3 regions of the Enterobacter sp. PL_is511 genome follow, and region 1 is predicted to be linked to each of the others. Evidence: predicted binding sites of a transcription regulator. Region 1 holds the regulator's gene; each other region holds the start of a gene.

Region 1 (4,051 bases):
GCCCTTCAGCGTGCCGCTCACGGAACGGTCGGCAAATTTCCCGCCGAGATAGTTGCCGATCGAGAAGCCCACGCCTATCAGTACCAGCATCGCGGTCACAAAGAGAGGCGTTGCGTGGGTGATGTCATGCAATACCGGTGAAATATAGGTGTAGAGGGTAAACATCGCCCCTGCCCCCAGCACGGTGGTGAGCAGCGCGGAGAGGACCTGCGGGCGCACCAGCACCGACAGCTCTCTGCGCACGTCAGGACGTTCACCCGCGCTGCCTTTCGGCAGGGAGAAGAACAGCGCCACCATCGCGACCACGCCCAGCCCGGCCGTTGCCAGGAAGGACATCCGCCAGCCGATCGCTTCCCCCAGCCAGGTTGCCGCAGGCACCCCGCCGATGTTGGCAATCGTTAGCCCCATAAACATGGTTGCTACGGCGCTGGCCTGCTTATGTTTTGGCACCACGCTGGCAGCCACGACCGATCCCAGCCCGAAGAACGCGCCGTGGTTAAGGCTGGTCAGAATACGAGACAGCATCAGCGTGGTGTAGTCCGGCGAAATGGCCGAAAGCACGTTACCCAGGGTGAAAATCGCCATCAGGAAAATCAGCGCATTGCGGCGCGCGCGGTGCGAAAGGAGAAGCGTCATCAGCGGCGCCCCCACCATCACGCCGATAGCATAGGCGCTGATTAACATCCCTGCCGCAGGGATCGAGACGTCCACGCCGCGGGCGATGACGGGCAGTAACCCCATCGGGGAGAATTCAGTGGTGCCAATCCCAAAAGCGCCAATCGCCAGGGCCAGCAGGGGAAAATTGATTTTCATGCGTCAACTCCGGATGCCGTGTCATGTGGTGACACAGAACAAAGAAGCGGAAAGCATGACATCAATCACAAAAAATGAGAAGTTAACAAAATGGCAAAAGATTTTTGCCAGAGAAGTAACAATCGGGTCGATCGGGAGGGAGAAGGCTCTCCCTCCGCGTAAATCAGTGCAGCGCAGCCGTCAGACCGGCCGCGACAATCAGAGCCAGCACAATAACGGTGGTGAACAGCGAAAACTTCAGATCGGAACTCATCAATTTTTCTCCTTTTAATCCCCCCACGAAAAGTGAGCCTGCTCATTTTTGCATAATTTACGTCAAAAATCTTCCTGGATTTAGGCTGATAAACACTTTACCTCTTCCCCTTTTCATCAAGATAGGACAAAATTCCACGCTAAATTTATTAGCGTACCGGCCATTGACCCCCTCCTGACGTCCCGTGTCGTTTTCCCGGCGTGCCGCAATTCAAGATTGCGTGATAAGGGTGAGAGAAGGCAAACGTTTACCTTCAAGTTTTTCAGGAGTTTAGGATATGGTCTGGAGTGACATTTAATGGCAACAATTAAAGACGTAGCAAAACGCGCAAACGTTTCCACTACAACCGTATCACATGTAATTAACAAAACCCGCTTCGTGGCGGAAGAGACGCGCAACGCCGTCTGGGCAGCGATCAAAGAGCTGCACTATTCGCCAAGTGCGGTTGCGCGCAGCCTCAAGGTTAATCACACCAAATCCATTGGATTGCTGGCCACTAGCAGTGAAGCGGCCTATTTTGCCGAGATCATTGAAGCGGTAGAGAAGAACTGCTTCCAGAAAGGCTATACCCTGATTCTGGGCAACGCATGGAACAGCATAGAAAAACAGCGTGCCTACCTGTCGATGATGGCGCAAAAGCGCGTTGATGGCCTGCTGGTAATGTGTTCCGAGTACCCGGAATCCGTGCTGTCGATGCTCGAAGAGTATCGCCATATTCCCATGGTGGTCATGGACTGGGGCGAAGCGCGCGCGGATTTCACTGATTCCGTTATCGATAATGCCTTTGAAGGCGGCTATATGGCCGGTCGTTATCTGATCGAACGCGGTCACCGCGAGATTGGCGTGATCCCCGGTCCGCTGGAGCGCAACACCGGCGCGGGCCGTCTGGCCGGTTTTATGAAAGCGATGGAAGAAGCGCTGATCAACGTGCCGGAAAACTGGATTGTGCAGGGCGACTTTGAGCCGGAGTCGGGCTACCGCGCAATGCAGCAGATCGTCTCCCAGCCACACCGTCCGACCGCCGTTTTCTGCGGGGGTGACATCATGGCTATGGGCGCGCTCTGCGCTGCCGACGAGCTGGGTCTGCGCGTACCGCAGGATATTTCCGTGATCGGGTATGACAACGTGCGTAACGCGCGTTTCTTCACGCCAGCGTTGACCACCATTCACCAGCCGAAAGATTCGCTGGGCGAAACGGCCTTCAATATGCTGATGGACAGGATCGTCAACAAACGTGAAGAGTCGCAGTCCATTGAAGTTCACCCGCGTCTTATCGAACGCCGTTCCGTTGCGGACGGTCCGTTCCGCGACTACCGTCGTTAATCGCTTTACGGGGCCAGCTATGCTGGCTCCCGTAACCATTCCCGGTTTAGCGTTTCGCTGTCTCCCAGATAATCCAGCAGCCAGGCCATCGCAGGCGAGACATCACTTTGCTGCCAGGTCAGGCAGCAGGCCGCATCCGGGAACGGATTCTCCAGCGTCAGCTCAACCCACTCTCCGGTATCGATGCGCGGACGCGCGAAATGAACGGGCACCATCGCGACGCACAGTCCGGCGCTGAGGCACGTCGCCGACGATTCCCAGTCAGGGGCCACCACCCGCCGCTGGTTGTCCAGAAGCCAGGTGATACGCTTCGGCAATGAACGGGAGGTATCCTCCAGCACCAGCGACGGCCAGTTGCGCAGCGTATCATCGCTGAGCGGCCCCTCCATCACCGCCAGCGGATGATCGCTTGCCACCACGCACTTCCAGCTCAGCATGCCCATATCGCGAAAGGCGTAACGTCCCCCGACCGGGATCGCCTGCGTGGCCCCGATTGCCATCTCTGCCCTGCCGTCCGCCAGCGCATCCCAGACGCCGTTGAACACCTCCTGCGAGACCCGCAGCTCGACATCTGAAAAATGACGATAGAAATCGACGATCATCTGCCGGGTACGTTCCGGCTTAACGATGTTATCCACCGCGATGGAAAGATGCCCCCGCCAGCCGTTAGCGATCTGCTGACACTGTTCGCGGGTGATCTGCATTTTTTTGATAACAGAACGCCCTTCCTTCAAAAACCACGCCCCTGCGGGCGTTAATTCCACATCACGATGGCGCCGCTCAAACAGCGGAACCGCCAGCCACTCCTCCAGCTGACGCACCGTGTAGCTGATGGCCGAAGGGACGCGGTGCAGCTCCTGCGCTGCACCGCTAAAGCTGCCGTTACGTGCAACAGCATCGACCACTTCAAGAGAATAATCTGACCACATTTTCTGCCTGCAAAAAATTTGAATGCACCCGCCAAATATTAGCGTTTCACAAGCCGCTTTGCACTCCCTACACTCTCCGCCAACGTACACCTGCCTCCTCAGGAGAATAAGAGAATGCAACCCAGGAAAGGATTTTTAGTCTGGCTCGGCGGCTTAAGCGTGCTGGGCTTTTTGGCCACCGACATGTACCTGCCCGCGTTTGCCGCGATGCAGGAAGACCTGCAAACCCCTGCGGCGGCCATCAGCGCCAGCCTGAGCCTGTTCCTTGCCGGTTTCGCTTTCGCGCAGCTGCTGTGGGGACCGCTCTCGGATCGCTTTGGTCGTAAACCGGTACTGCTGCTGGGTCTGGCCATTTTTGCCGTGGGCTGCCTGGGGATGCTGTGGGTGCGCGATGCCACCTGGCTGCTGGTGCTGCGCTTTATTCAGGCCGTGGGCGTCTGTGCTGCGGCGGTGACCTGGCAGGCGCTGGTGACCGACTACTATCCGGCTAACCGCACAAACCGTATTTTCGCCACCATTATGCCGCTGGTGGGTCTTTCCCCTGCCCTGGCTCCGCTGCTGGGCAGCTGGATCCTCGCGCACTTTGACTGGCAGGCCATTTTTGCCACGCTGTTTGCCATCACGCTGGTACTGATGCTGCCGGCGTTTGCCCTTAAGCCCGCGCATAAAAAAGAGGCGCATGCGGATGCGAAGCCGATTACCTTCACCTCCCTGCTGAGCGCCAAAGCGTATC
Region 2 (4,051 bases), on a different contig from region 1:
GCTGCTGGCACTCTCTTCACCGATCTATCGTCTGGAGCTGGCGATGGTCGGCCGCCTGTTCGCGCAGGATCCGCAGCTTTACGCGGACATTATTATGTCCTCCGAGAACAACCTGGCGCTGATCAAGCGCTACTATCAGCGCTTTGGGGAAGCCATTACGCTGCTGGAGCACGGAGACAAGCAGGCGTTTATCGACAGCTTCCGCAAGGTCGAGCACTGGTTTGGCGATTACGCGCAGCGTTTCCAGAGTGAGAGCCGGACGCTGTTGCGCCAGGCAAATGACAGTCGCCAGTAATGCGATGATGTATATACTGAAAGCCAGCAATGCTGGCTTTTTTCATTTTGGGGAACTGTCATGGCCGAACCGCAGCTGCTGTTGAATTACACCGGGCATCTGCCTGAATGCCCGACGTGGAGCGCAGAAGAGCACGCGCTCTACTGGGCCGATATTCTGGAAGGGGAGATCCACCGCTACCATCTGCCGACGGCGGAACACACCGTACTTTCTTTCCACGAGGAGGTGGGCTGTTTCGCGCTGCGCGAGCGCGGCGGGTTTATCGTCGCCATGCGCAATGGCATCTGGCTTGCCGATAAGCATGGCCTTCTGCAGCGCAAGGTGTGCGATAACCCCTCTAATCCGCAGCTGGCGCGTTTTAACGATGGGGGCACCGACCATCAGGGCCGGTTCTATGCGGGCACGTTCTGGGGACCGGGAGATTACAACGGCGCCCTGCTGATGCGCACCGACAACGACCTGACGCCGAAGGTGATCCAGTGCGATATTCACGGTCACAATGGCTTAGCGTTTAGCCCGGATAAGCAGTGGATGTTTACCTCAGACACGCCAAACGGTGTGATCTACCGTACCCCGCTTGATGAGCAGGGAGAACCCGGCAGGCGCGAGGTGTTTCGTCAGTTTAAAGAGGGTGAAGGGATTCCGGACGGCGCGGCGATGGACGTGGAAGGCTGCTACTGGAGCGCGCTGTTTGACGGCTGGCGGATTGCGCGTTTTTCACCGCAAGGGGAGCAACTGGAAGAATACCGCATGCCGGTACGTTGCCCGACGATGGTCTGCTTTGGCGGCGATGACATGAAAACGCTGTTTATTACCACCACGCGGGAAAATATGGATGCAGAAGAGGTGGCGAAGTATCCGCTCTCCGGCGCCATCTTCACCCTGCCGGTTAACGTGGCAGGGATGAAGAAAAGCCGCTTTATCGAACGTTAGCTCGGATCGACCGGGACGACGTTTTCGCTCGGGTAGCAGCCCAGCACCTTCATGGAACGTGTGATCTCGCCCAGCTCGCGCAGGGCTTTCTGCATGGAAGCAGACTCGAGGTTGGCCTGGATATCGAGGTAGAACATCTCTTCCCACGGGTTACCGTGGATCGGACGTGATTCCAGCTTCGTCATGATCAGGTTGTGATTACGCAGCACCAGCAGGGCTTCAACCAGCGCACCGGCCTGCTGGCCGGTGGCCATCAGCAGCGTGGTTTTAGCCGGTACCTGGTCAGACACATTGATTGCCTTGCGGGCCAGCACCACGAAGCGGGTAATGTTTTGTGTCTGGTTTGCCAGGTTGCGTTCCAGCACCTGTAAACCATACAGCGCGCCGCCCGCTTCGCTGCCGAGCGCCGCGACGGTGGGGGAGTTCGCCTGCGCCACTTTTTCCATCGCCGCCGAGGTGCTCTCGGTGTACTCAATTTTCCAGTTCGGATAGCGGTTCAGGAACTGGCTGCACTGCTGGAACGGCTGCGGGTGGCTGTAGACCGTTTCGATCGTGTTCAGGTCCGTTGAGCCGGAGACCAGCACGCAGTGATCGATAGGGATCGTCAGCTCGCCGACTAGCGACAGGCTGGTGTGCTGCAGCAAGTCGTAGACGTCGTTGATGGCACCGGAGCTGGTGTTCTCAATCGGCACCACGGCGTAATCCGCCTGACCGGTTTCGACCTGGTTAAAAATGTCGGCAAACTTCGCGCAGCCGCTTTCAATAAATTCTTCGAAATGGCGTGCGGCATACTGACGTGCGGCCAGGTGAGAATAAGAGCCCTTGGGCCCGAGGAAGGCGATACGCGCAGAATGCGGATTGGTTTTATTGAGATGCTGCTGGAGTAGCGCTTGCTGGGTGAGAACGGAATCTTCGATGATGAGCTGGAACAACCGGGTAATGTAGTGGGCATCGAGGTGATGCGCTTTGCCGAGCTGAATGAGACGTTCCAGCAGATCCCGCTCGCGGTCGATATCACGGACCGGACGATGGGAGTCCAGCTTGGCTTTGCCCACTTCAACGGCAAGGGCGCGGCGTTCGGCCAGCAGCGCCAGCAGTTTCTCATCCAGCGCGCTGATTTTTACGCGCAGATCCAGTAACGGGTTTTCCGGTGTCATAGTGTTGCCTGTCTCATTTTATCGTTATCAATAAAAAAGGCCCCCCGGTGTGGGAGGCCTTGTTGTTCGTCTTCGCATTCTTTATCACACGACGAAACGCCTCCCGTTCAGGGGAAGGTAAAAAAGAATGCGAAGAAGAACGGCGTAAGTTTCATAAAGTCATCCTGTGAGTGATACCGTTAAAGTACCCGTACTGTTTTCACCCTGTCAATAAAAAACAAAAAACGCGCCCGAAGGCGCGTTGGCGGTACACTCAATTTAAAGGATTACTCTTCTTCAACTTCTTCCGCGAAGCTGGCGTCTTTCACCGATGTTGCGGCGCGACGGGCTTCACCTTTGTGTTGCACTTTATTGAGCTGCCGTTCCAGCTTGTTGATCAAATCGTTAATAGCGGTGTACATATCCTCGTGTTTTGCGCTGGCGACCAGATGGCCGTTTGGAGTATTGATAGTTGCGTCAGCGATGAAACCCTGCGGCTCCTTGGACAGGATGATATGTGGATTAATCAAATGTGTTTGCCATTTATCCAGTTTGGCGAGACGGTCTGCGACGTGCTGGCGAATTGCCGGAGTAATTTCCATTTGTTTACTGGTAATGTTCATTGTCATAAATTTTACCTCTTGTCTTTCCGTCTTGGTGATTCCAGCATACCCGACCTAATGTCAAAATGTGTGATTTAGATCACGTTATTTTGTCGGTTTTTGTCAGGGAATCTTTTTTGTGAGGCAGGGCAGGAAGAGGTGAGATTTACCTTGTAGAAGGCATAAATTGGGGCCATAGTTGACAGGATGTGTTGAGGCTAGCGCGCTTCAGCGACGCTCAGAAACGAATAAAAAAACGGCAGCCCGAAGGCTGCCGTTTTGCATTGAGGCAAAATCAGGTGTTGCTGCTGTTCGCGGCGATGATTTTCGCCACTTTTTCAGCCTGAGCGGTCATCTGCATCTGACGGTAAGCATTTTCCATCAGCTTCAGGCCGTCACGCGTTGCCTGAGTATCCGGGTAATCACGCAGCATACCTTCTACGCGGTTAACCACGGCAACCCATGCGCCACGGCGGGTATAGTATTCCGCCACGGAGTATTCATATTTCGCCAGACGATCTTTCAGGAACACCAGACGCTTGGTGGCGTCGGTCACGTACTGACTGTTCGGATAGCCGCGCACCAGTTTGGAGAAGTCATTGAAGGCATCACGCGCATGCTGCGGGTCACGGTCGGAACGATCCACGCCGAAGAAGCCCTGCAGCGCACTGTCGTCCAGCGCCATGTTGGTAAGACCGCGCATGTACATCACGTAGTCGATGTTAGGATGAGTCGGGTTCAGACGCATGAAACGATCGATGGTTGCCTGAGCCAGCGGCAGATCGGCATTTTTATAGTATGCGTAGATGAGATCTAACTGTACCTGCTGCGAATACGGACCAAATGGATAGCGATTATCCAACGCTTCCAGTTGCGTTATCGCCTGTTTCCAGTTACCGTCCTGCAACTTTTGTTGTGCAGTCGCATAGATTTCATTCGGCGGATTGTCAGGGACCTGTTCATTTGAACCGGAGCAGCCCACCAAAGCCAGGCTCAACGTGGCCGCTGCCACCAGATATTTCATGCGCGTCATGACGTTTTGACTTTCCTCAAATGTTTGTCCGGGAGAAACTCTGTTCCTGCTC
Region 3 (4,051 bases), on a different contig from region 1:
CCTGTGGTTTACAGGGCAGCGGCCTGCGCGTGGCGGTGCTGGAGCAAAAGCAGCCTCAGCCCGTTGCCCCGGATGCCCCGCCGGAACTCCGCGTCTCGGCGATCAATGCCGCCAGCGAGAAATTGCTGACGCACCTTGGCGTCTGGTCAGATATTGTGGCGCAGCGCGCCAGCTGCTATCACGGCATGGAAGTGTGGGATAAAGACAGCTTTGGTCATATTGCTTTTGATGATGAAAGCATGGGCTATAGCCATCTGGGCCACATCGTTGAAAACGCGGTGATCCACCACGCGCTGTGGCAGAAAGCACAGCAGTGCAGCGACGTGACCCTGATTGCGCCTGCGCAGATCCAGCAGGTGGCGTGGGGCGAAAACGAGGCGTTTATCACCCTGCAGAGCGGCGACATGCTGACCGCGCGTCTGGTGGTCGGTGCTGACGGTGCCAACTCCTGGCTGCGTAATAAAGCCGATATCCCGCTGACCTTCTGGGACTATCGTCATCACGCGCTGGTGGCAACGATCCGCACCGAAGAGCCGCACGGCGGCGTGGCGCGCCAGATTTTCCACAACGACGGCATACTGGCGTTCCTGCCGCTTGCCGATCCGCACCTGTGCTCGATTGTCTGGTCCCTGGTGCCGGAGAAAGCCCAGCAGATGCAGGAGGCAACGCCGGACGCCTTTAACCAGGCGCTGTGCGTGGCCTTTGATAACCGCCTTGGCCTGTGCACGCTTGAAAGCGAGCGTCAGGTGTTCCCGTTAACCGGCCGCTACGCGCGTCAGTTTGCCGCGCACCGTCTGGCGCTGGTGGGGGATGCGGCGCATACCATTCATCCGCTGGCCGGGCAGGGCGTTAACCTTGGCTTTATGGACGCGGCGGAGCTGGTCGAGGAGCTGCGTCGCCTGCATCGCGAAGGGAAGGACATCGGGCAGCATCTCTATCTGCGCCGCTACGAGCGCAGCCGCAAGCACAGTGCGGCGATGATGCTGGCGGGCATGCAGGGCTTCCGCGAGCTGTTTGCTGGGGCGAATCCGGCGAAAAAACTGCTGCGCGACATCGGACTCAAGCTTGCTGACACCCTTCCGGGCGTTAAACCCCAACTCCTCCGTCAGGCGATGGGTCTTAACGACCTGCCGGACTGGCTACGTTAATTTAGACCCCTGTCACACTTTCTTTTCCCGGCCTCTGCGCCGGGGAAATTCCCTCGTTTGAAATATTCTAATTTCACGTCATTTTTCGCATTAGATAATCTAATGTCGCGTTTTTCTCGTTACGGAAATTCGGCCCGATTTTCCGCACGAAATATCACCATGTGCTAAATCCTGTTAGATCATTGTTAATTTTGTGCGGGGTTAATCGCATTTTTCCAGTGAATAACTCTGTAGGCTTTTTAGCGTTTTTTGGTCATAAGCTAATGTGATGACCCATTTTGCCTTATGGTTAACCGCCGGTTTCGGTGGTAAGTTCAGGTAAAAGAGAACGTTTGCGTCGGTGCCCGAACGCGGTGCCGATACCGGGTTTCACGGTGAATTTTTCAACGAGGACAAGATGGCTCAACAGACTCCTTTGTACGAACAACACGTGTTATGCGGCGCCCGCATGGTGGACTTCCATGGCTGGATGATGCCGCTGCACTACGGCTCGCAGATTGATGAGCACCACGCGGTGCGCACCGATGCCGGTATGTTCGACGTGTCCCACATGACGATTGTCGATCTGCACGGTAGCCGCACCCGGGAGTTTTTGCGTTATCTGCTGGCAAACGACGTCGCCAAACTGAAGACGCCGGGTAAAGCGCTCTATACCGGCATGCTGAATGCCTCGGGCGGCGTGATTGATGACCTTATCGTCTATTACTTCACTGAAGATTTCTTCCGCCTCGTTGTAAACTCCGCCACCCGCGAAAAAGACCTCTCCTGGATCACCCAACACGCCGAACCTTATGCCATCGACATCACCGTCCGTGACGATCTGTCGCTGATCGCCGTGCAGGGGCCGAACGCGCAGGCGAAAGCCGCCTCTCTGTTTAACGACGAGCAGCGCAACGCCACCGCTGGCATGAAGCCGTTCTTCGGCGTGCAGGCGGGCGATCTGTTTATCGCCACCACCGGCTACACCGGTGAAGCGGGCTACGAAATTGCGATGCCAAACGAGAAGGCCGCTGATTTCTGGCGTGCGCTGGTGGAAGCGGGCGTGAAGCCTGCGGGTCTGGGCGCGCGCGATACGCTGCGTCTGGAAGCGGGGATGAACCTCTACGGTCAGGAGATGGATGAAGGTGTTTCTCCGCTCGCCGCCAACATGGGCTGGACCATCGCATGGGAACCGGCTGACCGTGACTTTATTGGTCGTGAAGCGCTGGAGATGCAGCGCGAGAAGGGCACCGAACAGCTGGTGGGCCTGGTGATGACCGAGAAGGGCGTGCTGCGCGGCGAACTGCCGGTGCGCTTTACCGATGCTGACGGCAATCCTCGTGAAGGCGTGATCACCAGCGGAACCTTCTCACCGACGCTGGGCTACAGTATTGCACTGGCACGCGTGCCGGCGGGAATTGGCGAAACGGCGGTGGTGCAAATCCGCAACCGTGAAATGCCGGTCAACGTAACCAAACCGATTTTTGTTCGCGCCGGTAAGCCGGTCGCCTAATCATTTTTATCAGGAGAACTTCAATGAGCAATGTGCCAGCAGAACTGAAATACAGCAAAGAACACGAGTGGCTGCGCAAAGAGGCGGACGGCACTTACACCGTAGGGATCACCGAGCACGCGCAAGAGCTGCTGGGCGACATGGTGTTTGTTGACCTGCCTGACGTGGGCACGACCGTTAGCGCGGGCGACGACTGCGCCGTGGCGGAGTCCGTAAAAGCGGCCTCTGACATCTACGCCCCTGTGAGCGGCGAAATCGTTGCCGTCAACGACGCGCTGAGCGATTCGCCAGAGCTGGTGAACAGCGAGCCTTATGAAGGCGGCTGGATCTTCAAGATCAAAGCCAGCGACGAATCCCAGGTTGCCGCTCTGCTGGATGCGACCGCGTACGAAGCACTGTTAGAAGACGAGTAAGTCATTAACCCTCTCCCCTTTGGGGAGAGGGAGAAAACACATTCACTGCACGTTTCAGGAACCATCGCTCATGACACAGACTTTAAGCCAGCTTGAAAACCGTGGCGCCTTCATTGAACGTCACATTGGGCCGGATGCTCAGCAACAGCAGGAGATGCTGAAGACGGTTGGCGCGGATTCATTAAACGCACTGATCGGCCAGATTGTGCCAAAAGACATCCAGCTTGCCACGCCACCTCAGGTGGGGGAAGCCACTACGGAATTCGCCGCGCTGGCGGAGCTGAAGGCTATTGCCGGCCTGAATAAGCGCTATAAGTCTTACATTGGCATGGGCTACACCAACGTGCAGCTGCCGCCGGTTATCCTGCGCAACATGCTGGAAAACCCGGGCTGGTACACCGCTTACACCCCGTATCAGCCAGAGGTTTCCCAGGGCCGTCTGGAAGCGCTGCTGAACTTCCAGCAGGTGACGCTGGACCTGACCGGCATGGATATCGCCTCTGCTTCTCTGCTGGATGAAGCGACCGCCGCCGCCGAAGCGATGGCGATGGCAAAACGCGTGAGCAAGCTGAAAAATGCCAACCGCTTCTTCGTCGCGGCGGACGTGCATCCGCAGACGCTGGACGTGGTGCGTACTCGCGCAGAGACCTTCGGCTTTGACGTGATCGTCGACGACGCTGACAAAGTGCTGGATCATCAGGACGTCTTCGGCGTGCTGCTGCAGCAGGTAGGTACGACGGGTGAAGTACACGACTACGGCGCGCTGATTGCCGAGCTGAAATCCCGCAAAGTGGTTGTCAGCGTTGCCGCCGATTTTATGGCGCTGGTGCTGCTGACGGCGCCGGGTAAACAGGGCGCAGATATCGTATTCGGCTCCGCACAACGCTTCGGCGTACCGATGGGCTACGGCGGCCCGCACGCGGCGTTCTTCGGCGCGAAAGATGAATTCAAACGCTCCATGCCTGGCCGTATTATCGGCGTCTCAAAAGATGCTGCCG

What was found. The regulator PurR, encoded in region 1, represses purine synthesis genes. The targets are predictions, from matches to a motif close to CANGCAAACGTTTGCNTG.
Region 2: raiA (ribosome-associated translation inhibitor RaiA) is a predicted target of PurR. The motif match lies at 3,091-3,108, and genes of this name have one in related genera.
Region 3: gcvT (glycine cleavage system aminomethyltransferase GcvT) is a predicted target of PurR. The motif match lies at 1,470-1,487, and genes of this name have one in related genera.

Annotation. Positions count from the first base shown of each region.
Region 1 covers NZ_JBVPGP010000024.1:1,152,069-1,156,119, reverse strand. Annotated here, with positions in the region: gene AC0TN7_RS21095 (MFS transporter) at 1-813, opposite strand, end outside; gene cydH (cytochrome bd-I oxidase subunit CydH) at 977-1,066, opposite strand; gene purR (HTH-type transcriptional repressor PurR) at 1,364-2,389, shown strand; gene punR (DNA-binding transcriptional activator PunR) at 2,407-3,318, opposite strand; gene punC (purine nucleoside transporter PunC) at 3,433-4,051, shown strand, end outside.
Region 2 covers NZ_JBVPGP010000023.1:639,072-643,122, forward strand. Annotated here, with positions in the region: gene tyrA (bifunctional chorismate mutase/prephenate dehydrogenase) at 1-295, shown strand, start outside; gene AC0TN7_RS15365 (SMP-30/gluconolactonase/LRE family protein) at 356-1,228, shown strand; gene pheA (bifunctional chorismate mutase/prephenate dehydratase) at 1,225-2,385, opposite strand; Phe leader region at 2,416-2,541, opposite strand; gene pheL (pheA operon leader peptide PheL) at 2,493-2,540, opposite strand; gene raiA (ribosome-associated translation inhibitor RaiA) at 2,652-2,993, opposite strand; gene bamD (outer membrane protein assembly factor BamD) at 3,262-3,999, opposite strand.
Region 3 covers NZ_JBVPGP010000023.1:364,986-369,036, forward strand. Annotated here, with positions in the region: gene ubiI (FAD-dependent 2-octaprenylphenol hydroxylase) at 1-1,148, shown strand, start outside; gene gcvT (glycine cleavage system aminomethyltransferase GcvT) at 1,546-2,640, shown strand; gene gcvH (glycine cleavage system protein GcvH) at 2,664-3,053, shown strand; gene gcvP (aminomethyl-transferring glycine dehydrogenase) at 3,124-4,051, shown strand, end outside.